3 regions of the Roseburia sp. 831b genome follow, and region 1 is predicted to be linked to each of the others. Evidence: predicted binding sites of a transcription regulator. Region 1 holds the regulator's gene; each other region holds the start of a gene.
What was found. The regulator HrcA, encoded in region 1, represses chaperone genes, less so after heat shock. The targets are predictions, from matches to a motif close to TGTTAGCACTCNNNNNNNNNGAGTGCTAACA.

Region 1 (8,357 bases):
TGCATCGATTGCTTCTTTTCTCTTCTTATCCTGTGCTTCGAACTCAGCAGCTTCTTTTACAGCCTTATCGATTTCATCATCAGACATAGATGTTCCGGATGTGATTGTGATGTGCTGTTCTTTTCCTGTACCAAGATCTTTTGCAGATACGTTTACGATACCGTTTGCATCAATATCGAATGTAACTTCAATCTGTGGAACACCACGACGTGCTGGTGGGATACCATCCAGACGGAACTGTCCAAGGGATTTGTTATCTCTTGCGAACTGTCTCTCACCCTGTACAACGTTGATATCAACGGCTGTCTGGTTATCTGCTGCTGTAGAGAAGATCTGGCTCTTCTTGGTAGGAATTGTTGTATTTCTCTCAATCAATCTTGTAGCAACACCACCCATTGTCTCGATAGATAAGGATAATGGAGTTACATCAAGAAGTAAGATTTCGCCTGCACCGGCATCTCCTGCTAATTTACCACCCTGGATAGAAGCACCAAGTGCTACACATTCATCTGGGTTTAAGGATTTGCTTGGCTCTTTGCCTGTTAACTGTCTTACTTTATCCTGTACAGCTGGGATACGTGTAGAACCACCAACTAATAATACCTGACCTAAATCAGCGTTTGTAAGTCCTGCATCCTGCATAGCTTTCTGTACTGGAATAGCTGTTCTTTCTACTAAGTCGTGTGTCAATTCATCAAATTTTGCTCTTGTGAGGTTCATATCGAAATGTTTTGGTCCCTCAGCTGTTGCTGTGATGAATGGTAAGTTGATGTTTGTAGTTGTAGCAGAAGATAACTCTTTCTTTGCTTTCTCTGCTGCTTCTTTTAATCTCTGAAGTGCCATCTTATCGGTTGATAAGTCAACACCTTCTGCTTTCTTGAATTCATCAATCATCCACTGTGTAATCTTGTTATCAAAATCATCACCACCAAGGTGTGTATCACCGTTTGTAGATAATACTTCGATAACACCGTCACCGATTTCGATAATAGATACATCGAATGTACCACCACCTAAATCATATACCATGATTTTCTGTTCTTTTTCGTTGTCAAGACCGTAAGCTAATGCTGCTGCTGTAGGCTCGTTGATGATACGTTTTACATCAAGACCTGCAATCTTACCAGCATCTTTGGTTGCCTGACGCTGAGCATCGTTGAAGTAAGCAGGTACTGTGATAACAGCTTCTGTTACTTTTTCTCCTAAATATCCTTCTGCATCTGCTTTTAATTTCTGAAGAATCATAGCGGAAATCTGCTGTGGAGAATACTGTTTGTCATCGATTGTTTTCTTGTAATCTTCACCCATATGTCTCTTGATAGAAGAGATTGTCTTGTCAGCGTTTGTAACAGCCTGACGTTTTGCAGGTTCACCGACTAATCTTTCTCCTGTTTTTGTAAATGCAACGATAGATGGTGTTGTTCTTGCACCTTCCTGGTTTGCGATAACGGTAGGTTTTCCACCTTCCATAACAGCTACACAACTGTTTGTTGTTCCTAAGTCAATACCAATGATTTTACTCATGATCTTTTCCTCCTATTATAAAATGAAACTTAATTTACTTGTTCTTATGAGCATTTGCTCTTATCTAAATTTTATCTATTGTTTGAATTATTTATGCAACAGATAAAATTAGTTTGCCACTTTTACCATGCTGTGTCTTACAACTGCATCACGGTACATATAACCTTTCTGAAGTTCCTCTGCGATTACATTTTCGCCAAGTTCTTCATCTTCCACATGCATCACTGCGTTATGGAAATTTGGATCAAATTCCTGACCAACTGCCTCGATTGGTTTTACTCCAATCTCCTCTAATACGGTCATCATCTGTTTGTAGATTTTATCCATTCCGGCTACGAATGCATCTTCTTTATTCTCTTCCGGGACTGCTGCAAGACCTCTTTCGAAGTTATCAACAACTGGTAAAATCTTTTCTACAACTGTTTTAGCACCCATATCATACATCTGGGATTTTTCTTTTTCAGAACGTTTTCTAAAGTTATCAAATTCTGCCATCTGACGTTTCAAACGATCGTTTAAATCTTCAATCTGTTCGTCTTTTTTGTCCTTTTTCTTTTTGAAAAATCCTTTCTTCTCATCGGAAGCTGAATCGTCTGATTCGCTTTCTTCCTCTGTCTGTTCTGTATGTTCCTCGGAAGTTTCTTCTTCGGTAGAAGTGGTGTCTTCCGCTGTTGTCTCTTCAGATTCTGCTGCTTCTTTTTCTAAATCTTCTAAAACTTCTTCTAAAACTTCTTCTTTATTCTCTGCCATCATCCAGCCACCTTTCTATTCTAACTCATTCTTTTGTTTATCTAAAATTCCATCTAAAGAATTTTTCAGCGTTTTTAAATTATCCATTACTTTTTCATAATCCATTCGCTTCGGTCCGACAATTCCAATCGTTCCTCGAACACCCTCGCCAAGCTCGTAGGTTGCTGTCACAACACTGCAATCTTTCATGGTCTGAATCGGGCTTTCATTTCCGATATAAACCTGTATTCCGGTATTCTCCTCATCCAAAAGATTCTCTGTCACAAGGCTTGCTAACTGTTGTTTCTCTTCGAATGTGGAAATCAGTTCACTTGCTTTCTCCGAATCACTTAATTCCGGATACTTGAAAAAGTTTGTTGCACCGCTTGTATAGATTCGAATGTCATCATCTGCTCCCATCGTCTCTGCAATGGTATCTAACACATTACTGATAATGTCGCTATGGATTCCTGCCTGCTCTTTCAGTTTTGCGATTGTGGCAAGATTGATATCCTGCAATGCAAGACCATTCAAATTGGAATTCAGTAGGATGTTCAGTTTCAACATCGTCTCATTGTCGATTGGCTCTGAAACAGAAATCATCTTGTTCTTTACGATGTTGCCCTCTGTTACGATTACTGCAAGAATCTGATCATCCTGCACGTTCGACAACTGAATGAATTTCACCTTGTTCTTATGATAGGATGGCGCCGATACCATGGTCGCATAGTTGGTATTTGTCGCAAGTATTTTTGCAACTTTCTGTAAGACCTGTTCCATCTTCTCGGTATGTTCGATTACAAAATCCTTCATGTCGGACACTTCCTGATTCTTCTCTGCCATCAGATTGTCCACATAGAAACGATATCCTTTATCCGATGGAATTCGTCCTGCCGAAGTATGTGGCTGAACAATGTATCCTAATTCCTCTAAATCTGCCATCTCATTTCGGATTGTTGCAGAACTTAGATTCAAATCTGTATACTTGGAAATTGTTCTAGAACCAACCGGCTCACCAGTTTCCATATAGTTCTTGATGATTGCATTTAAAATTTTAGTTTTTCGATCATCTAATTCGAACTCTTCCATGTCATCGCTCCTGTCTTTCTCTTAGAACTTGGTACTTTTTCTCACAAGCTTTCAGATTTGTTAGCACTCATTAATGCGGAGTGCTAATATCCTTGTATTTAAGATAGCACCATCATATTTCTTTGTCAACACTCATTTCAAAAAAATTTCTTTTTTTTCGATTTTTTTCTAAAAAAGAAAACCAGCGACCTTTGCTTTTAACTTTTATGCAAAAATCACCGGTTTCTTCTATATAATAATCTTTTCTACATACGCCCTTCTTTTTTCTCTATCTGTTCTATCCGAAACAAATCTTCAACACGCTTTTATTCGTAGCGGAGTGCGTCAATGACCTCCATCTTAGATGCCTTGTTCGCAGGATAGTATCCGAAAAATACACCTGTGAGCATTGAGAAGAACAAGGACAATAAGATTGCGGTGAGTGATGGATGAACGGACATGATAATGTACTGGGAGTATTCCGAGTAGGCAGACTGAATAATCAGTCCTGCAACTTTTCCTAACAGGAATCCATTTAAAATGCCAAGTGTAATTCCAATCATTCCACCAATCAGGCAAAGAACAATCGCCTCAATCACAAACTGCATACGAATCACTTTTCGTTTTGCTCCAAGTGCCATACGAACACCAATTTCTCTTGTACGCTCTGTAATCGATACCAGCATGATATTCATAACACCGACACCACCAACAATCAATGAGATTGCTGCGATTCCGGAAATTGCAACGGTTACAACATTAATCACAACATTAATAATTCCAAGACTAGATGATGCATTGTTCGTTACAATGTTAAAGTTTTCATTGTTCTCATAATACTGATTCAAGAAATCGGATGCATCCTGGGTTGCCTGTTCGATGTCCGCAGTTGAATTAATCAATAAGTTAAACATATCATATCCAACCTGTTCACTTCCCTGCAGTTTTGTCGTTGTCTGATATGGAATCAGCAATGGTGTAGAACGGTCTTTTTCTGGAACAGATGTGTCAATCTTTCCAAAAAGAGCCGAATTATACTTGAAAACACCAACCACAACAAAATCATAGGAATTTCCATCATTTGCATCCACACTGATTTCCTGGCCAATCGGATTTTCATCACCAAAATATTGATTTTGCATAAGGTCTGAAATGACGCAGACATTCTTTCTTCCTTCACAGTCCTTATCGGTAATTCCACGTCCTTCTAATAATTCAAGCTTTAAATAATCAAGATACTCTGATGTCATTCCCTGTACACTAACGTTTGCATAACGTTTACTGTCCTGTCTTACCTGACCATCCGTAAAGTAATTGTTGGCTGCAATCCCCTGAAATTCTCCCGGATATTTTTCTTTGAGTGCATCAATCATCTCCTGTGTGACATAATCACTCTCTTTCATATCTGGATAAATCCAGGTGTCCCAGTCTGCATCATCCTCCGGATATCTTGCTTCCACATAAACAGAAACTGTATTTCCACCAAGCGAATTCATTGTCGAACTTAGTGTACTCTTGATGGAACTACCTATCGTCGTAATGGTAATCACGGCACTGATACCGATGATGATTCCAAGCATCGTTAGAATTGATCTCATTTTATTACTAAATATGCTCGTAATTGCCTCTTTAATATTTTCAAATATCACGCTTTCACACCCCCATTATCCGATATCACGTTACCATCACGGATTGTCACAATACGCTGTGTCTCTGCCGCAAGTTCCTGAGAATGTGTAATTAATACAATCGTTTTTCCCTGTTTCTCGTGAAGTTCATGAAATAAATCCATCACCATATGACTTGTTTTGGAGTCGAGCGCTCCAGTAGGCTCATCTGCCAGAATAATTGCCGGGTCATTAATCATTGCTCTTGCAATGGCAACACGCTGTTTTTGTCCACCGGAAAGCTCATTTGGACGATGCAGTGCACGCTCCTGCATTCCAACCATTTCTAACATTTCCATTGCTTTTTCTTTTTGATTTTTTATATGCTCTTCGCTATACATAAGAGGTACCATTACATTTTTCAATGCATTGGCACGTGGCAGCAGATTAAAATTCTGAAAAACAAATCCAATTCGTCTGTTTCGAATTGCACTTCGTTCTTCATCACGCATCATATTGACATCCCTTCCTTCCAGAAAATAACGTCCTTCTGTCTGTCTGTCGAGGACACCAATAATATTCATCAACGTACTCTTACCAGAACCGGATTCTCCTACAATCGAAACAAACTCACCTTTTTCTACTGTAAGGTCAATCCCGTTTAAAATCTGAAGTTCATTCGGCTGGCCAATATAATACCTCTTAATAATTTGTTCCATTCGAATTACTGGTTCACTCACTGTTCTTCCTCCGTTGTCTCATTCTCTACGGTTGTAGTTCCATTCGAGTACATCTGGCTAGGAGAAAACGTTGCTCCTTCCTGTATGGAAGTATCATAAATCAAAGCATCTCCCTCTTTTAAGTCTCCGCCTGTAATCTCTGTATAATAATTGACTTCTTTTCCAACTTCTACATTACAACGTTTTGCAACTGCGGAACCATCTTTCTGATAGTCTGCGAGCATCACATAATTTTTACCGTTCTCATCTGTCTGAATCAAATCGTATGGAACTGCAAGTACATTTTTACGCTCTTCGATGATAACCTTTACTTTTGCACTCATTCCAACCAAAAGATCGGATGGACCTACTGTTACCTCTGCCGCATAACCTCCACTTGTAGATGTGGATGCAGATGCTGTGCTGTCTGTTGTAGGTGCTGTGGACTGATTTTTCACGCGGACTACACGGCTGACAGTACCAGGAATCTCTTCATTACCGGTTGCATTTGTCTTTACAACTGCAGTCATGCCTTCCTGAATTTTTAAAATATCACTCTCATTTACCGTTGCATTGATTTTCATGCTGCTTGTGTCTTCAATCGTAATGATTGTTGTTCCCGGTGTATTGGTATCCCCAACAGAAACGTTTACAGCCGTTACAACACCATCGCATGGTGCAACAATCTGACAATCATCTAACTGATTCTGTAAATCTTTTTGTGTTTTTTGTGTCGCAGAATCGGTATCCTGATATCCTTGCATATCTACAACATTCTGTGCGGATGCAATTGCTTTATCTGTTGATTTTTTTACACTGTCATAATCACTTTTTGCAGAATCAACTGCTCTTGCTAAGTCTGTCAAAGATGCACTCTCGGTATCCACCTGTGACTGAAGCGCACTTACCTCTGTCTTTAAGGATTCATATGTAGTTGCTGCATTCTCTGCTGCTTTTGCCTTTGTGGTATCGTCCGGTGCTGCTGCCGCATCGCTGTTCGCCTGATTCATTGCAGCTTCTGCTGCACTTAAATCTGCCTGTTTGGCTGCTAATGTATTCCTGTCGTTGGCAAGTTTTGTATTGGCAGAATCATAATCTTCCTGTGCCTGCGTAATCTTTGTGTTTGCTGCATTTAACTGATCCTGCTGATCTGATTTTGCATCGCTCAATGCCTTTTCATTCTGTTTTGCCGTATTTTTTGTAACTGCAGATTCGTTTGTCAGTGTTTTCTCTGTAATGGAAAGGTTCTCCTGAATTGCTGCGGAATCAAAGGTACAAAGCACATCTCCCGCCGTTACCTGGTCTCCTACCTGTACATTCACTGCTGTTACCTCTGCCTGTGCCTTGGATGTAATATTTGTCTTACTTGCACCCGCCGCTGTACCGGTCAAAGAAATGGAATCAGACAAATCTCTTTTTTCCACTGTCTCAACCTCTACCGTATTTGCCACGCTCTCCACTGCTGTTTTAAGACGTGACACCACGAAACTAATCGCAATGACAACCACAAGAATGACTGCCACCACAATCAAAATTACTTTTGTTTTTTTTGATTTTACATTTCCCTTCATGCTGTTCTCCTTATTTTTACTTTCTTTTTGGTTTCATCATCGGACACCTGTCCATCTAAAACAGGTCTCCGACAACGAAACCTTTCAAATCATATCACATTGTGTTTCAAAATATCCGATTTTTAAAAATTCTTAAGAAATCTTTCCAATTTCTGTAAACTTTTTGAATAAAATTTCCTATTATACAACAAGAACCCCCTAAGCAGCTGGTTTCCAACTACTTAGGAGGTTCTTGTCACATCTTTTGTCTGCGCAAAGTGAAGTTCTTTCATTCCTTCAACCTCATCGCAGACCTCTTTTAAATTACACGCCTTACAGTCCATTATCAGATTTTTCATAATATGGTCAATGGCTGCTGTAATCTGCTCATTCTTTTTTACTTGTTTCTTTAATGCCTCATAAGGAAAATCCTTACAGGTAACAAACACCAGTTTTACCGCCTCAACATTTGGATTTTCATGATATGCCTTTAGAAAAAGCTTTCCAACTTTTGCAAAATCAAGTCCCTGCTGTAAGGCCTCTTTTCCAACTCTTGCCGGTTCTCTGTCATTCGATGCCGAAATACGCATCATAAATCCTTTGGGATTCAAGTGATATCTGACATATTCAATTTTACGGATGGCATTATAAAGCGTATTGCCTTCTCCCATGCTGTCTTTTTTCACTCTTACAAATGCAAGTCTTGCATAAGGAAGGTCCGCTTTGATTTCCGGTAAATCTGGTCCATATAGTAAAATTTCATCCTTTGGAATCAAATGCTCCTCCGTGGTTAACGCAAGCCCGCTGATGGCAAAAAGTGCATCCCCACCAAGCTCGTATGCCATATCTCCCCGCAAAATCATATTTGCATTCCCACTGTCTATCCAATCAGAATTCCGGTCTGAAAAGTCAAGCTGCTTTTTTTCAAATCCATCTAACATTTCATAAAGTCTGGCAATGGACTCATCGTATAATTTCATGCTTATAATTTACGCTCTCTTTTTATTTTATCATAATGTTTTTCTAACAATGGCTGGATAGCTGAAGTAAGCTTCATGTCTAAGTTGAAAAAATAAACAATCAGACTTAGCACAAACAAAACTGCAATCACAATTGCAACAATCAATAATACTTTTAACATAACTGGCATATTTCCTCCC
Region 2 (8,357 bases), 1.0 Mb from region 1:
ATCTGACTATGGAGAAAGAATTACTATGAGCATGGAGTTATCCATATCCCATAACCTTTCGATATTGTTCAAATAGTGCAGTTTTTTTGTGGTAAACTTCTAAAACCAACATAGAAGTGCCACATTCGGAACAGCAGAGAGGGTCGTATCCGAAAGAGAGAAGAATGGAGTGCCGCCAGTCCTGGATAGAACGCAGGAAATGTTGTTTTTCAGCAGAAATACATTTACGGAGATTCTTTTCCTGTTTATGATGTTTGGCATATATCCCATAGTAGCGAAGCATTTTGAAATGTTTTTCGGGGATGTGTACAATTAGTTTTTGGATGAAGTTCAAAGCAGGGATGGTTTCAGTAACTGTTTTGTTGTCTTCGTGTCTGGTGTAATGAAAGGTTACATTTTCGCCGTCATAATAATCAATACGTGATGTGGCGATAACAGGCCTGCCGAGGTATCGGCTGATGTATTTAATGGTAATATCAGGAGTGCAGAGATTTGGCTTTGCACGAACATAAAAACCATTGGAGTGTTTTGTGTACATTTCATTTTTAACTTTACGAAAGGTGGGACCAATACGGAAGGAGAGCTGTTCAAGCAGCACTTTGCGGAAGGCATTACGAAGAAAGTTGTAATCAAAGTGTTTGACAGGACGCCAGGGAGTGATGTTGCCAGCACCGCCTTCAGAGATGAGGGCATGGATATGGGGATTCCATTTTAAGTCACGCCCAAAGGTGTGAAGAACACAGATAAATCCGGGAGTAAAGTTTTCAGTTTTATTCATTTTGGAAAACATACGAAGGACAACGTCACGGACAGAATGAAATAAGCAATTTAAGAGAGACCTGTCTTTGAGAAAATAAATGCGGAGTTCCTCTGGGATGGTGAAAACACAATGGCGGTGAACACAGGAAACGAGCTTGCAGGACATCTGAAAAGAACGAAGCTGGTTGTATTTGTTTCCACAGGAAGGGCAAAAACGGCTTTTACAGCGAAAGGGAACAAATTTAAGATTTCCGCAGTGAGGACAGCCATACATGGCACCACCGTGAGAAGAGTCACCACAATGAATCATCTTGTTGACATTTTCAATGACAGCAGGACGAGGATGGAGTTGGTAAATGATGTGTTCATAATAATCGGTAAAGATGGATTGTAATATATTCATAATAGAATTTTACATAGGTAATTGCGAAACAAGTTCGCAATCTTGATTGAAAACAAGGATAGAATCCTGCAATGCAGGATTCTTGGAATGGAAGGTGGCAGTCATTCATTTAGGGCATGACAAAAAGGCTTCATAGTTAGTATGAAGCAGAAAAATTTATAAAATCTCAATTTTAAGCAATCAAAGGCTTAAGACTTCGGATGTATTGATGTTGATGAATTTTATCAGCAACGATTACTGTAACAAGTTGAGCTATGCCAGCCAAAAGTAAATCGGCATGAAGCGTTTTTTCGTTCTGGGTTTTACGATTAGCTACGCAAAAGCTGTCTTTAAAGTGGTTAATAGATTTTTCAACGTTTACACGGATTTTATATGTTTCTTCCCATTCGTCTGACCCCCGTTCCACTCCGGGATAGGCACGAAGATTCTTTTCGGGATAAACGTAAATCATTCTTCCACAGGAAGATGTTGTGCAGGGATTATCACAATGGCATACACGGCGTTTTGTTTTATCTGCTTTATTGTATTCCCATTTCATTTTCGGGCAGACAAATTTCATCGTGGGAATTTTGCTTTTTAAGTGTGATTTACTACCTTCTCTTTTCATAGGAAGCGAAGGATCATGAGGACAACAGGGAACACCATTTTCGTTGATGGTATAACCGTTATCTTCCATAGAAAGTTTAACGCGGAGAGGAATAAATGCTTTTTCAAATCCAATTTCACCGAAAAGAGATTTGTAGATTTCAATCGTGTCAAAAGCAGCATCACCAAGAAAAGTCTTAGGGGCGATAAGCGGATGCTTCTGAAAGAAATCAACCAGGACAGGAAGCAGGGCTTTTGAATCGGCAAGAGATTTATCCTCATCAGGAGAGTCAGATTTCTTTTCCACAACGATATCCGGATGAGCCTTTAGGAACTCTTTGTTATAGAAAGTGATATCACGGACAATACCAAGTCCGTTGGTTACAATGCCAAACTTATAGGCGTAACAGAAATGTCCATTAATGTACATCTGCTGGATTGCCTGATTGGAAGCAGCATGCGTAGGCATGGAACCATAAGCAGCCTTATAAGGATCATAGGAATCATCAAGGTTATGGGATTTCTTGAAAGCCTTTAACTGCTTGATAATACGGTTTGCGTATTTTGGATTATTTTCAGTCACCCAGGCTTCAATGCCAGAGGTATCGAAGATGGTCATAGCCGCCAGATGAGGATCAAGTTTTTGGCATATCGGTTCGGTCATATCAACCATGTGAACGAACATAGATTGTAAGTCCATCAGGAAATCCTGTTTAAAACGGGTAAATTTTGAGGCATCAGGAACAACATCAAAGCCACAGAAATCACGTAATTCCTGAGAGTATTTCAAGAAAACGATTAGGAGCATATCAGTCGGGATTGAGAATATACGCTGAATCAGAAAAGCTTTAAGCATTGGATAAAGCTGGTGCTTACGAGGTCTTCCGGTTGAAGCATGAAAATGAGTAACAAAAGAAACAGGAACAATTTCATCAAGGTTAATGGCTTCATCAAGAAGAGAAAGGAACTGGTATTTGTCGTTGTCGAATTTATTTTGGCAATCTTCAAAAACTTCTGCCAAAGAGAGCTGTTTATGTGTTATCATGTAGGTATATCTCCTTTAGGTGGATTGGTTGATAGTTTCTCACAACTCTATTTTAGCATAAACCTTGAGGAGATATTTTATTTTAACAACAAAAAAAGCCGTATTTATGCGGCTTTTGGCGTTTCGCAAGCGCCTATAGAATTTTACAATAAAGAAGGAGATAAGAAAACCCCTACCCCTCATGAATGAGGGGCTAGGGGAGTTGAGAGTGTCGAAGACACTTTTTTATTTCTTTTGAAAAAATGGGTTGACATATGTCTTTTATGTGCTATAATCCTTTTTAAACAAACAGTTTGGAAACAAACTGTTTATATATGCTTCATATGAAGCATATATTTTTTACAAAATAAGTAGCACTCAATACAAGAGAGTGCTAACAATAAAGAAAAGAGGTAATGATTATGCAGTTAAAACCATTAGGAGAGCGTGTTGTTTTAAAACAGCAGGAAGCAGAAGAAAAAACCCAGTCCGGAATTATATTACCGGATAGTGCAAAAGAAAAGCCACAGACAGCTGTTGTCATTGCAGTAGGACCTGGAAGTGAAAAGAATGGAAAGAAAACAGAAATGCAGGTAAAAGAAGGCGACCGTGTGATTTATTCTCAGTATTCCGGTACAGATGTTAAGTTGGAGGATGAGGAATATATCATCGTAAATCAGTCCGACATTATTGCAATTGTGGAGTAGTAAAATAAAAATACAGTTATTTTATATGTAGAAAGAAGGAATTAACATGGCAAAGGAAATTTTGTTTGATATCGATGCAAGAAAAAAGATGGAAGCAGGCGTTGATAAGCTGGCAGATACAGTAAAGGTGACAATCGGACCTAAGGGACGTAACGTTGTATTGGATAAATCTTACGGAACTCCTTTGATTACGAACGATGGTGTTACGATTGCAAAGGAGATTGAACTGGAAGATCCTTATGAGAATATGGGTGCACAACTTGTGAAAGAGGTCGCAACCAAAACGAATGACATTGCAGGAGATGGCACGACAACGGCAACTGTTTTGGCACAGGCTCTAGTAGGCGAGGGTATGAAAAATATAGCAGCAGGTGCAAATCCAATTATTTTGCGAAAAGGAATGAAGAAAGCAGCAGATACAACTATTGAAGCACTGGTTAAAATGAGCAAGCCTGTAACCGGAAAAGATCACATTGCAAAGGTTGCTGCAATATCTGCAGGTAATGATGAAGTCGGAACAATGATTGCCGATGCAATGGAAAAGGTTGGAGAGAATGGCGTCATCACAATAGAAGAATCAAAGACGATGCAGACAGAGATAGAGGTTGTAGAGGGAATGCAGTTTGACAACGGTTATTTATCTGCTTACATGTGTGATGATAAAGAAAAGATGATAGCTAATATGAATCATCCATACATTTTGATTACGGACAAAAAGATATCTAATATAAAGGATATTCTTCCTATATTGGAGCAGGTAATGCAGCAGGGAAGAGAAATGCTGATTATTGCAGATGACGTAGAGGGTGAAGCACTTACAACACTAATCGTAAACAGGTTGAGAGGCACACTCAAGGTCGTAGCTGTAAAGGCACCGGGGTATGGTGATGGTCGTAAGGAGATATTAAAGGATATTGCAATTCTGACAGGTGGACAGGCAGTACTCGATGACCTTGGCATGCAATTAAAGGATATCACAGTTGATATGCTTGGACAGACGAAATCAGTTAAAGTAACAAAGGAACATACAACCATCGTGGATGGCGAGGGCAAGAAACAGGACATTGAAGAAAGAATCGCAATGATTAAGAGACAGGCTGCAGATGCTTCTGAGTACGACAGGGATAAGCTGGTAGACCGGGTGGCTAAGCTCGGCGGTGGTGTTGCAGTTATTAAGATTGGAGCCGCAACTGAAACAGAGATGAAGGAAGCTAAGTATCGTATAGAGGATGCATTAAATGCCACTAGGGCTGCTGTGTCAGAGGGCATCATCAGTGGCGGCGGATCTGCTTATGTTCACGCACAAAAGGCAGTATATGACATGATATCAAGCATGGAGGGTGATGAGAGAACAGGAGCAGAGATTGTAGCCAAGGCATTGGAGGCTCCGCTTCGTGCCATTGCTGAAAATGCAGGCCTAGAGGGTGCTGTCATCATCAATAAGGTAAAGGAGTCAGATGAGGGCATAGGCTTTGATGCAATTTCTGAACAGTACGTCAATATGGTCGATGCAGGAATTATTGATCCTGTCAAGGTTACAAGAAGTGCACTTTCCAATGCGATTAGTGTGTCATCAACCTTATTAACAACGGAAGCTGCTGTGGCAAATATTAAGGAAACAGCACCTGCAATGCCGGCACAACCGGAAATGGGCTATTAAAATAATCCATTCTCTTTTACGAAGGGAAGTGACAGTCTATTGCTTCCCTTATTTTAAATAAAGGAGGAGTAATATGGCAGAAACTATAGGAAATACAGATATTATAAAGCTGTCCAACGAATTGATATACCAAAGGCACTTGTTTAACCGGGAGCATAGAAAAGATGTCTTTATGAAAATGAGTATCCCGGAATACATTGCATTACAATATATTGCAATGGAGGAGACATCCGACATTTATTCAGGACGAGTCTATCTGAAGGATTTAGCGGACAAGCTTCAGATGACGATGCGACAGATTTCTAAAATGGTAGAAAAGCTACGAGACGTAGGATATGTATTATGGTCTCATGACGGTAACGGCAGTGAGGGCACCTATGTTACAATTACTGAAAGCGGACGAAGCCTGTTAAGGGCGCAGGAAGAAACACTTAAGAAGTATTACGGGAAGGTGTTCGAAAAGTTTGGAAAGGATAATTTGATTCAGTTACTACAGCTTATGAAGCAGTTGGAAACTATTATGAGCAGTGAGGTGGAGAATCTGGAGGTGAATAGAGATGACAACGGAGCAGATGAATGATTATTTTGAAGAATTGGAAGCAGTTTGTCTGAAAAATGATAACATTGCTCCGCGGTTATTTGAAGAATATGGCGTAAACAAAGGGCTTAGAGATGAAAATGGGAAAGGTGTCCTTACAGGACTTACCAACATATCAAAAATAGTGTCTTCAAAAATTGTTGATAATCAGAAGATTCCCTGCGATGGGGAATTGTGGTACCGGGGCTATCGAGTGGAAGATTTGATTCATTGTTTAGGACAAAATGAGTTTGGATTTGAAAAAATAGCATATCTTCTTTTGATGGGAAAACTGCCTGATGAAAGAGAGAAGGAAGGCTTCGATAGAATTATTGGAGAGTGTAGGACATTGCCAACCAATTTTACAAGGGATGTCATTATGAAAGCACCTTCGGAGGATGTCATGAATTCCATGACCCGAAGTATTCTTACCCTGGCATCTTATGATAAAAAGGTAAAAGAACCAAGTGTCAGCAATTCGCTGCGTCAGTGCATCCAGCTCATCAGTGAGTTCCCATTGTTGGCAGTATATGGATATAATGCTTACAATCATTATGAAAAAAATGAGAGTATGTATATTCATCATCCCGATAAACAGCTTTCCACCGCGGAAAATCTATTGATGCTTCTGCGACCAGACCGGAAATATACCCTTACAGAGGCAAAGGTTTTAGATACGGCACTCATTTTGCATATGGAACATGGAGGCGGTAATAATTCTACATTTACCACAAGAGTCGTTACGTCATCTGGGTCTGACACTTATTCAACGATGGCAGCAGCAATGTGTTCGCTAAAAGGACCAAAACACGGAGGCGCCAACATTAAGGTAATGGAAATGATGGATGATATTAGGGCGCATATAAAGGATTATTCAGATCAGGATGAGATAGAAGCATACTTAAGAAGGATTGTTGATAAAGATGCATTTGACCATAAGGGCTTAATCTATGGAATGGGACATGCAGTGTATTCTATTTCTGATCCGAGGGAGAGAGTATTTAAAGATTATGTAAAACAACTGGCAGAGGAAAAGAAAAGGCAAAAAGATCTTGAATTGTATGAAAATATAGAGATGCTTGCTCCAAAGATCATAGCAGACAAAAGACATATCTATAAAGGTGTCAGTCCCAATGTAGATTTTTACAGTGGATTTGTCTACGATATGCTGGGTATACCGGTAGAACTTTATACAGCCATGTTTGCAGTAGCCAGAATCGTCGGTTGGAGTGCACACAGAATAGAAGAGATGATTTGCACGGATAAAATCATCAGACCAGCATATATGAGTGTTATGGAAGAAAAAAGACTCAGTTAGAGAGCTTTCTAATCAAGATTTCAGATGGTGTAATAATAAAATAATGCGTCAGCATATACATAAATTAAAGAGCAGCAGACTTCATAGGGGTGTTCATTTGAACACCCTTTTTGCTGTCTAAAGGGTTCATCGTTAAGATTGTATCATTTTTATTGTCCCAACGAACTAATATGGACATCCAGTGGGAGAAACGTTTATTCGGGTCAATCATTTTTCTTATGGGTTTAGCCCCAAATGTTTTAGGTTATCGCCATCCTACCGCCATCCTTGACAGGCAATATCTTGAATTCATGTTCATTACCACACTTACGACATTTTAAAGGTATCTCATCCTTAATACATTTTATAGTTCCATCCAGGAACTTCTCATAATGTAAATTATGAATTCAAATTCGTATGTATGTTTGTAATCATGTTGACATTTAAATGATATATGTTGCAAGGGAATACTTATTGGAAAAAATAGCGTGTGGTATTACTTTTTAATATCCAATTGCGAAGTGGATATTAAATATGGCTAGCCATTATTCAAAAGGCTATCATTACATATATCCATAAAAACATCAGAAATACTGGCTATGACTTTTTTATATCCAGTTGCCAAGTGGCTATCACTTTTCAATAGCCAAGGCAAAAAAGGCTATTAAATTTTCATAGCCATAGAAAATATCACAAAAGTGTGGCTATGACTTTTTCATATCCAGCCGTGAAATGGCTATTACTTTTTAATAGCCAGAGGCAAAATGGATATGAAAAAATTATAGCAATGGTAATTTTCAGGGGTTTTAGGGGATTTTCTCCCCTAACAAGATGCATTAGGGGCAGAGATGTCTCTAATGCGTATCTTGCCATGGACATGGGAAAATTATTGTGGCAAATGACGAACTTGATGATAAGAAAATAAATTTTTATAAGAGCTTGAATTATTGCTTTTTCTGAGTTGTGGTTGTATCATTGGTATATGAAGTAATTATAATTTTATATGTAAGAAACGATGCAGAAGCACATCTATGGAAGGAGGAGCAGTTTGAACAAGGAATTTGAACGCTGCTGCACATTTCTGGCTGAGATGATGGAGAAATATGGGCTATTAGTTATGCAAGATATACTTGAAGAGCTTCACTATGCTCCAGAGACTTGGTGTTATGATGCAGACGGAAAAAGACTGCGGTATGTAGCTTATGTGAAGAATTTTCAGAAGAGTTTTCAGAAAGCAGCATAAGGATTACCGGCATCCTGCGAGATTCAATTGATTAAGTAGGATGTATACATATGGATGAGCGTTCAATAAGAAAAAGCAAAAAGAAAAAAATAAAAACGATTG
Region 3 (8,357 bases), 1.0 Mb from region 1:
GAAGCAGCCAATCACCATCATTCCAACTACACTTGTAACCATTTCCTGGAACAGTTCAAACAGCCAGTTGTCGACCTCTATTTTTGCCAATTTTCCATTGAAAAAGGAAAAAAGCTTCATAAACGACGACGTTGGTGCTAATGCACAAACCACAGATATTATGCATAGAATATCAGCTTTTTTATTTTCTTCTGGTGTTAACGGATTCTTTCCCACGTGAACCTCCCTTGTAATTTAAACGACACGTGCCCCGAACGGCATCAATGAAAGTTTTGCCAGTTTGAAAAACTGTTTTCCAAACGGAATTCCTACGATTGTGATGCACCATAAACATCCTGTCACAACATCTGCGATTGCCATTGGAATTCCAGACAGGATAAGCCAGAAAATATTTGCGACAAGGCTCATGGCACCTCCGCCATACTCTATCTCTTTTCCAAATGGCCAAAATGCAAGCCCTGCAAACTTAAAACACTGTAACCCAATCGGAATTCCTACAATTGTGATGCACCATAGGCATCCTGCCAGAACCCACGACAGCCCGCTAAAAAACCCGCCAAAAATAAACCATAACAAATTCCCAACTAAACTCATCTTCTCTAATCCTCCATCTCCATGTAAGCCTTTGCTACTTTTTCATACTCAACCTGGTTGTTGATTTTTTCTACGGAAAAGTCATCTTCGCTCACCTTTACTTTGTAGATATACAGCCCTTCCTGCGAAATCTCATCGCCTTCGATGCGGGCTCCCACCACATAATTCTTGTGTTCAAACTCAAATTCGTCGACCACTGCGAGCTCGACATCTTCTCCCTCTTTGCTCTTTACGGTAAATGTTGCATATTCTTTAAATTCCTCTGACATTCTTCTCTCCTTCTTCTTGCGCTTTCCTGCAAACCTGCGGTTGGTTTTACATTCCGGCACACCTGTTTTTTGTCATTTTAACAGACTTTGTAAAAATGTGCAAAAAAGCTGATTCTTGTATACAGAATACAATGTGGTCGTTACCTTTCGGTTCGGTTGGGAAAAGAGGGCTCATAGTTACTATATGACAAATTGTACAAAGCCCGGTCGATTTTGTTTTGATGTACGAATATAAGAAAAGTCTATGTATGCCTAACAAAGTATATTTCAGAGTGACGTGCCCGGCGTTCAACGAGCCATCCATGGCTCGTGAAGCCTTGTTCTGCCGTCCGTGGCAGAACATCACTGAGAAGGAATAGCCATACAAAGATTTTCTAATATTCTCCCAAAATCACAAAATCGACCGGGCTTTGTGCAATTTGTTATCTACTAATTTGCAAGTCCTCTTTTCACAACCGAACCGAAAGAAAAAGCATACTCCATGTTTTTCATGAAATATGCTTTCTGTGTGATAGCTTCGGATGCGAAAAGGCAGCTCACAGTTTTTTGACATCCAAACCTATATATAATGAAAGATGTTGGTCTACTCTAACATCGAGTTCATCATCTCCATTTTTTCTTCTGCCTGATAAATCAGCTTCGCGCATTCTCTGAGTTCGTCTGAAAAATCTTCCGTACAAACTTTGCTCTTGATGCTTTTATACTGGATATCATGTTCTAAACTTGCCCACAAATCCATGGCAAGTGTCCGAATCTGTAATTCCACCGGCACCATCTGTTTCTTATTCATAAAATAAACCGGAACACGGATTACCATGTGAAGACTGCGGTAACCGTTTGGTTTTGGATTCTCTATGTAGTCTTTAATCTCCATGATATGGATGTCATCCTGTGCCAGAATTCGGTCACGAATCAAATAAACATCCTTCATATAAGGACACACAACGCGGATTCCCGCAATATCATAAATGTTATTACAAGCTGCACTTAACGTGAGGTTTAAGTCCTTTTTTTCCAGTTTTCCAAGAATACTTTTTGCAGACTTCAAACGTGTGTCGATATGATGAATGGGACAACGTGCTTTTCGGTACTTGAATTCATCTTTAATAATCTCAAGTCTTGCAGTCGTTGCGCTCATTGCTGCATTGTACATCCTTAAAATCGGGTCGATTGTCTGGGAGAATTGCTCTGTCATATCTGCAATTTCTTCCATATTATCATTTACCGTAATGGTCACCGGCATAACTTCATTTACTTCTATTACCTGCTGTTGTATAATCACGGGATTCAATGGCATCGTCCCGTTCTGTTTCATTGCGTTCTGATTTCCCATATTTATCTTCTCCTTAGCAAATCATTTTTGATACTGTTATTATAACAAACAGAAGTAAATTCCCCATTAATACATTCTAAAGTTTTTATGAAAGTTTTAGTTGAAACCGCGAAATCCTTTTCCAATAATCTCACTGCTGTTGGTAATTGCGATAAATGCAGTCGGCTGATTTCTCTTGATGAAGTTACGCAATTCCACCGCCTGCCTTCTTTTTAAAACAGTTAAAATAACGGTTTTCTGATTATGCTGGTAAGCCCCTTCCGCATGATAAATCGTCGCGCTCCGGTTCAAATCCTTCATGATAAAATCGCAGATTGGCTGCGGATTGTCACACACAATCGTAAAATATTTACATAAATTTATGCTCTCAATCACGTTATCCACGACGAGTGATTTTGCAAGAAGACCGCACATGGAAAAAAGACCTGTCTGCGCATCAAACACAAAACAGGATGCAATGACGATAAATAAATCGACGCAAAAAAGTGCACTCGCAATATTCAGATGCGTATACTTTTTCAAAATCATCGCAATAATATCCGTACCACCGCTGGATGCTCCTACGTTAAACAGAATTGCCGAGCCGAATGCAGGCAGAACAATCGCATAAATCAGTTCCAGCACCGGCTGTGTTGTCAGTGGCGCTTTCATTGGGAAAATGATTTCTGCCGCCCACAGCGCAACAGACATTAGGACACTGACATATACCGTCTTGATTCCAAACGATTTTCCAAGGAACAGAAAGCCCAATATCAAAAGTACCATATTAATTACAAATGTAATTGTACCGGGTGTCAGCGGCAGTCCTTTTGCGAGCACGATGGACATACCGGTAACTCCACCGAAGGAGTAATTATTCGGGAACTTAAATACATAGATTCCGGCAACCTGAATCAGGGTTGCTATCGTTAAAATAAAGTACTCATAAACAACCTGTACTTTTTCGTGTTTTGTCATGTGAAATAACCATGCCTTTCTCATTTTATGTCAAAATTATTATAACATGGGTTTCCCGGTTTTTGTAGACTGTTGGGGAAAGATTTTACGAATAGAAATTTACATGTTTCCATTTATGTTATTCCCACAGTCTCGCTTTTGTATTACAATTTTACTTATGCTAGATTCGGGGGCAAAAGGCTGCTCACAAGTTAGTCGCTGGGAAATTGCTCAAAGGCAAGACTTTTTTGTGACTTTGAGGGAACATTAGAAAATCTTAGTATGCCCCAAAATACCCAGTGATGTTCTGCCACGGACGGCAGAACAAGGCTTCACGAGCCAAGGATGGCTCGTTGAATTCCGGGCACGTCACTCTGAAATAATCTGTATCAGGCATACTTAGATTTTTCTTATGTTCACTCATCGGAACAAAATAGACTTGGCATTGTGCAATTTACCAACAAGAAACCTGTAAGCTGCCTTTTGACACCTGAATCCTATTTTTGAAAAAATAGCCCAATATCATCATTATGAATAAAGTACATATATGCGACACAAAAAATTACAAGCTTCATTCATATTCGTTTTTCTCTTATTTCTTGTCCTTTTTATAGGACGGGCTCATTGCCCACATATAAAAAACTTTGACATTGATACAGTGGAATGGAAGGAAAAGGAAATTTTTCCAGGGAAATGGCATGGTTTTAGCACCTACACAACCTACCAGGGAATCGAATATGATTTTAATTCAGAGAACTTTGACGAAGAAAGTGCCAAGGAACTTATCGGAAAAATCTCCGATTTTATTTCCTACACAGATTCTTTTTTCGATTCTCCTACCCAAGACCTGACCGTTTACCTTGGGTTTCAATCCGATAATAATGCCTCTTTTCACACTCCTTTATGCATCACGGATGGGAAAACGCTCACTTTCGATGATTTATGGTGTCTCGTAAAGAAAACGCATCCAGGCAATACTTCCTGCGCGGAGCAGTATGGCCTGTTTTTCGCATATTGTATCGATAATGGCATCCTTTCCTATGACAATTCCGATACACACACCAACGAACTTCAATCCTTTTACAGCGACAAGGAGCACCTGTACCTTTTAGATTTTACACTTCCAATGTTGGAAACAACTTATTTTTCACAGGAGGATTCTGCCATTGAAAAAGAATCGGTGAAAGCTTTTTCTCTTTGGTATGTGGATTCCTATTCCTTTGATGCCTACGAAAAGTTATGTCACTCGTTAGAGCAATCTTACGATCATGAATCCCTTGTGAATGAAAAAAATAAGTGGCTGAAAAGCATCGGTTGCGATTCGGCTTACTCCGAACTTGGAAAAATTAATTTTGGCTATAATCATACCGACCACGCAAAAGATTCCTGTACCTACCGAATCGAATCCGACGATGCCATCTGGCTATGGGAAGATGCAGATGTTGCTGCAATCGGTTACCTTAATATGGTAAAAAATTATAATATTATCGAACCCCTACGTGTTCTAGACTTTCAAGATGCAAGAGATTATCTCGGTGGATACCTCCCGGAAAACTTAAATAAGGTTTACATTTTAACACAATTTGAAAAAGAGCATGACGTCAATACTTCCCGTTCTTGTTATTTTCCTGATGAGGAAACCATAAAGGTTGTATTAGGCTGGTATGAAGTGCCCTATTGTCTCTTACACGAATATTGTCATCATCTGACATATGGTCCTGATAAAATTGTGCCTACGATACAACACCCATACCTGGTAGAATGGTTTCCAACCGTTATGGCCAATATTGAGTTAGAGAACCGCGAAAGCAGTATTGCCTATGTTTCCTATATCGGAAAAAATCTTATTCGAGAGAGAGGCTACTGGGATGATAAAAACGATTGTTATTCTGGCACTCTTGGTACCTATCGCCAGGCTCTTGAACGTTATTCCCAACGTTTTGATCCTGCGACCGGCAATTTGAATGTTCCTGCCATATCAGATATCGGTTACTCCGAATCCGCCTCAATGGCAAAATATATCACGGACACCTATGGATTTGACAAACTTGCCGCGCTCTCAACCACCAATGGCGATTTTGAAAAAATTCTTGGCACCTCGTTTGGACAGATTTATCAAGATACCATGAACTGGGTCAGCAAACAAATGGATGATTACGAAAACTTGTCAGACAACATACAAGCAGAATAACTTAACTGGTCGGAGCAATAAATACCTAATTATGTATACTGCCCTTTTAAAATGTGTTCCCGTCGCATCCTTATAGAAAGCTTTCCTCTATGTAAAAGCAGCACTTTCTGCAAAAGCAAAAAGATGCTATACCTTAGAGTTTCCTCACTTGGTATAGCACCTTTTTCATCTATTTGTATTGAAACGATTGCAACTGGACAGTTTCCATATCTTTTCACAATTCTTGATTTTCAGTTAACCTTTTCTGCTTCAGATAACCTTCCAAAATTATTTAGCCTTCAATCGTAATGTATTTCTTCTGTTCTACTTCCGGCTTTGCTTCTTTCTTTGGAACTTCAACCGTCAAAATACCATTGTTGAATTTAGCTTTGATATCTTCCTGCGTCATCTGCTCGCCAACGTAGAAGCTTCTCTGATAACTTCCGGTGTAACGTTCTCTTCGTATGAACTTTCCTTCTTTGTTCTTTTCTTCTTTATTCTCATTGTGTGCAGCATTGATGGTCAGATAACCATCTTTCAGTTCTGCCTGAACATCCTCTTTTGCAAATCCAGGAAGTTCCATATCTATATAGTAAGCATTATCTGTCTCCCGTACATCTGTGCTCATAGCGCCTGTTGTGCGGGCATACTGGCTTGGCATAGCCGACATCGTCGGCATGAAAGAATCATCGAAAAAGTCATCAAACATATTATCTACAAAATTATTACTAAAAATACTTGGTCTTAACATAATCGTTTCCCTCTTTCTATTCTTATTCTTTGCGATAAGCTTTCTTGTTCTTACCTTGTAACTACGTTATAGACCTTTTTATTAGCACTGTCAATAGGTGAGTGCTAATTTTATAATTTATTTAGATTTAATTTATTTTTCCATTATATTTTCAGAATATTTCCATTTATTAAGTTAATTATCCCGCACTTACCAACATTATCCACATTATTTTGTGTATAACTACAAGTGTATTTTTATTATTGCACTTTCAAGTGACCGTTTTCTTTATAGATTATAAGCTCGATGACTTGTTTTTACGTCACTTATTTCATTTAGCAATATTCCCAGATGAAAAGGAGGCTTGGCGGTTCTCTTTCGCGGTCTGCTTCTGCATAGTGATATTCCAACGCAAAAGGGCAGGGGTTTGGAATCCCCGGATGGGATTCGGGCGGACTGGAATTCTTGGGAGGTGAGTTGGCTTTGTATTCTTGGAAGGTAAGTTAGCTTGGAATTCTCATGAATTGAATTGGCTAGAATTCTTGGGAGACGAGTTGGCTTAGAATCCTTATGAATTCAGTTGATCTGGTATTTTTTGAGTTGAGCTGGCTTAGAATTCTGGGGAATTCAGTTGACTTGGTATTCTCAGGATTTTCGTCGGCTTAAAATTCATGTGAATTTAATATTATAGCGTAGAATGTACGTCCTTTATCTAGGTATCACCTTTAAAAAGAGGGGATTTTTTTAACTACGTGTCCACTATATAGATAGTAGTTTATATTTATGACTTTAGGTGTTTTCTGCGATTTTGGGAAATTTCTACTCCATTGCTTAAATGGCTTTAGGTGTTTTTCCTGATTTCTGAAATTTTCCACTCCATTGACTTGACGTCTTTAGGTGTTTTCTGCGATTTTGGGAAATCTCCACTCCATTGCTTTCCTAGCTTTAGGTGTTTTTCCTGATTTCTGAAGTTTTCCACTCCATTGACTTGACGTCTTTAGGTGTTTTCTACGATTTTTGAAAATCTCTACTCCATTGCCTTAACGTCTTTGGGTGTTTTCATGCACTTTTCTAGATTCTCACTCCAATTCAAGTTCTCCAGACATTGTAAACGCACCACGAATGCAAATATCCGTGGAACAGTAGAACAACAAAATTCTATGCCAAAAAGCAATCTCTACGAATCTTGTAGTATAGGAAAAGTTTTTTCCCAGTACCTTATATGCCAAGAAAAGTTATCTTCCTGCTGCACTGTATAACAACGAAAGCTATACTTTTTCTGTCCTATATAACAACAAAAGCTATCTTCCTGCCGTCCTATATAACAAGAACCTCTACATCCCTAACATCTTCTCCGACAAGAAAAGCGGCATCCAAAGTTTCCTTCGGATACCGCTTTTCATTGGGTATATTTTTATATGATTTCTAGCGATTATTATGCTAATGCTGCAGTAATGATTGCCATGGAGTATACTTCTGACGCGTTACATCCACGGGATAAGTCATTGATTGGAGCATTTAAACCAAGTAAGATTGGTCCGTAAGCTTCGAAGTTACCAAGACGCTGTGCAATCTTGTAGCCAATGTTACCAGCGTTGATATCTGGGAAGATAAATGTATTTGCATGTCCTGCAACTTCTGATTCAGGGCATTTTGTACGAGCAACACGTGGAGATACTGCTGCATCGAACTGAATCTCGCCTTCGATTGGAAGGTTTGGATATTTTTCTTTTGCTTTGTGAGCTGCATTACGCATTTTGTCAACATCTTCACCTTTTCCGGAACCAAGTGTTGAGTAGCTTAAGAATGCAACCTTAGGATCTACACCGAAAATTCTTGCACACTCTGCAGATTCTCCAGCGATTTCAACTAATTCATCTTCTGTTGGATGAATGTTGATTGCACAGTCACCCATTGCCAATACTTCGTTCTCACCTGTAGCAGATGGACGAACTAAGATAAAGCAAGAAGATACGATGCTGTTGCCTGGTTTTGTCTTGATTAACTGTAATGCAGGACGAACTGTATCTGCTGTGGAATATGTAGCTCCACCAAGAAGGGAATCAGCTACACCCATTTTTACTAACATTGTTCCAAAGTAGTTTGCCTGGGAAAGAATTCCTCTTGCCTGCTCTGGTGTAACACCTTTGCTTTTACGAAGTTCGCAGAATAAATCTACCATCTCGTCAAATCTATCATAATTGTTTGGGTCGATGATCTCTGCTCCACGAATATTAAATCCACTTTCCTCTGCAACTTTGTTGATTTCGTCTGGATTACCAACAAGGATTGGGTGAAGGAAGCTGCTTGCTAAAAGTCTGGAAG

Region 2: groES (co-chaperone GroES) is a predicted target of HrcA. The motif match lies at 3,141-3,171, and genes of this name have one in related genera.
Region 3: BIV16_RS13695 (Hsp20/alpha crystallin family protein) is a predicted target of HrcA. The motif match lies at 6,133-6,163, and genes of this name have one in related genera.

Annotation. Positions count from the first base shown of each region.
Region 1 covers NZ_CP135162.1:835,927-844,283, reverse strand. The annotation lists gene dnaK (molecular chaperone DnaK) at 1-1,524, opposite strand, end outside; gene grpE (nucleotide exchange factor GrpE) at 1,633-2,274, opposite strand; gene hrcA (heat-inducible transcriptional repressor HrcA) at 2,290-3,342, opposite strand; gene BIV16_RS03720 (ABC transporter permease) at 3,648-4,919, opposite strand; gene BIV16_RS03715 (ABC transporter ATP-binding protein) at 4,967-5,647, opposite strand; gene BIV16_RS03710 (efflux RND transporter periplasmic adaptor subunit) at 5,665-7,218, opposite strand; gene BIV16_RS03705 (carbon monoxide dehydrogenase) at 7,440-8,177, opposite strand; gene BIV16_RS03700 (hypothetical protein) at 8,180-8,338, opposite strand; gene BIV16_RS03695 (acyl-CoA dehydratase activase) at 8,357-8,357, opposite strand, start outside.
Region 2 covers NZ_CP135162.1:1,879,680-1,888,036, reverse strand. The annotation lists gene BIV16_RS08680 (IS91 family transposase) at 38-1,162, opposite strand; partial or broken gene BIV16_RS08670 (transposase) at 1,415-2,792, opposite strand; gene BIV16_RS08665 (hypothetical protein) at 2,781-2,981, shown strand; gene groES (co-chaperone GroES) at 3,194-3,478, shown strand; gene groL (chaperonin GroEL) at 3,525-5,138, shown strand; gene BIV16_RS08650 (MarR family winged helix-turn-helix transcriptional regulator) at 5,212-5,718, shown strand; gene BIV16_RS08645 (citrate/2-methylcitrate synthase) at 5,696-7,033, shown strand; gene BIV16_RS08640 (hypothetical protein) at 8,061-8,255, shown strand.
Region 3 covers NZ_CP135162.1:2,954,555-2,962,911, reverse strand. The annotation lists gene BIV16_RS13725 (hypothetical protein) at 1-216, opposite strand, end outside; gene BIV16_RS13720 (YccF domain-containing protein) at 235-594, opposite strand; gene BIV16_RS13715 (DUF1292 domain-containing protein) at 600-863, opposite strand; gene BIV16_RS13710 (GTP pyrophosphokinase) at 1,447-2,196, opposite strand; gene BIV16_RS13705 (YitT family protein) at 2,293-3,153, opposite strand; gene BIV16_RS13700 (hypothetical protein) at 3,791-5,323, shown strand; gene BIV16_RS13695 (Hsp20/alpha crystallin family protein) at 5,595-6,053, opposite strand; gene pta (phosphate acetyltransferase) at 7,468-8,357, opposite strand, start outside.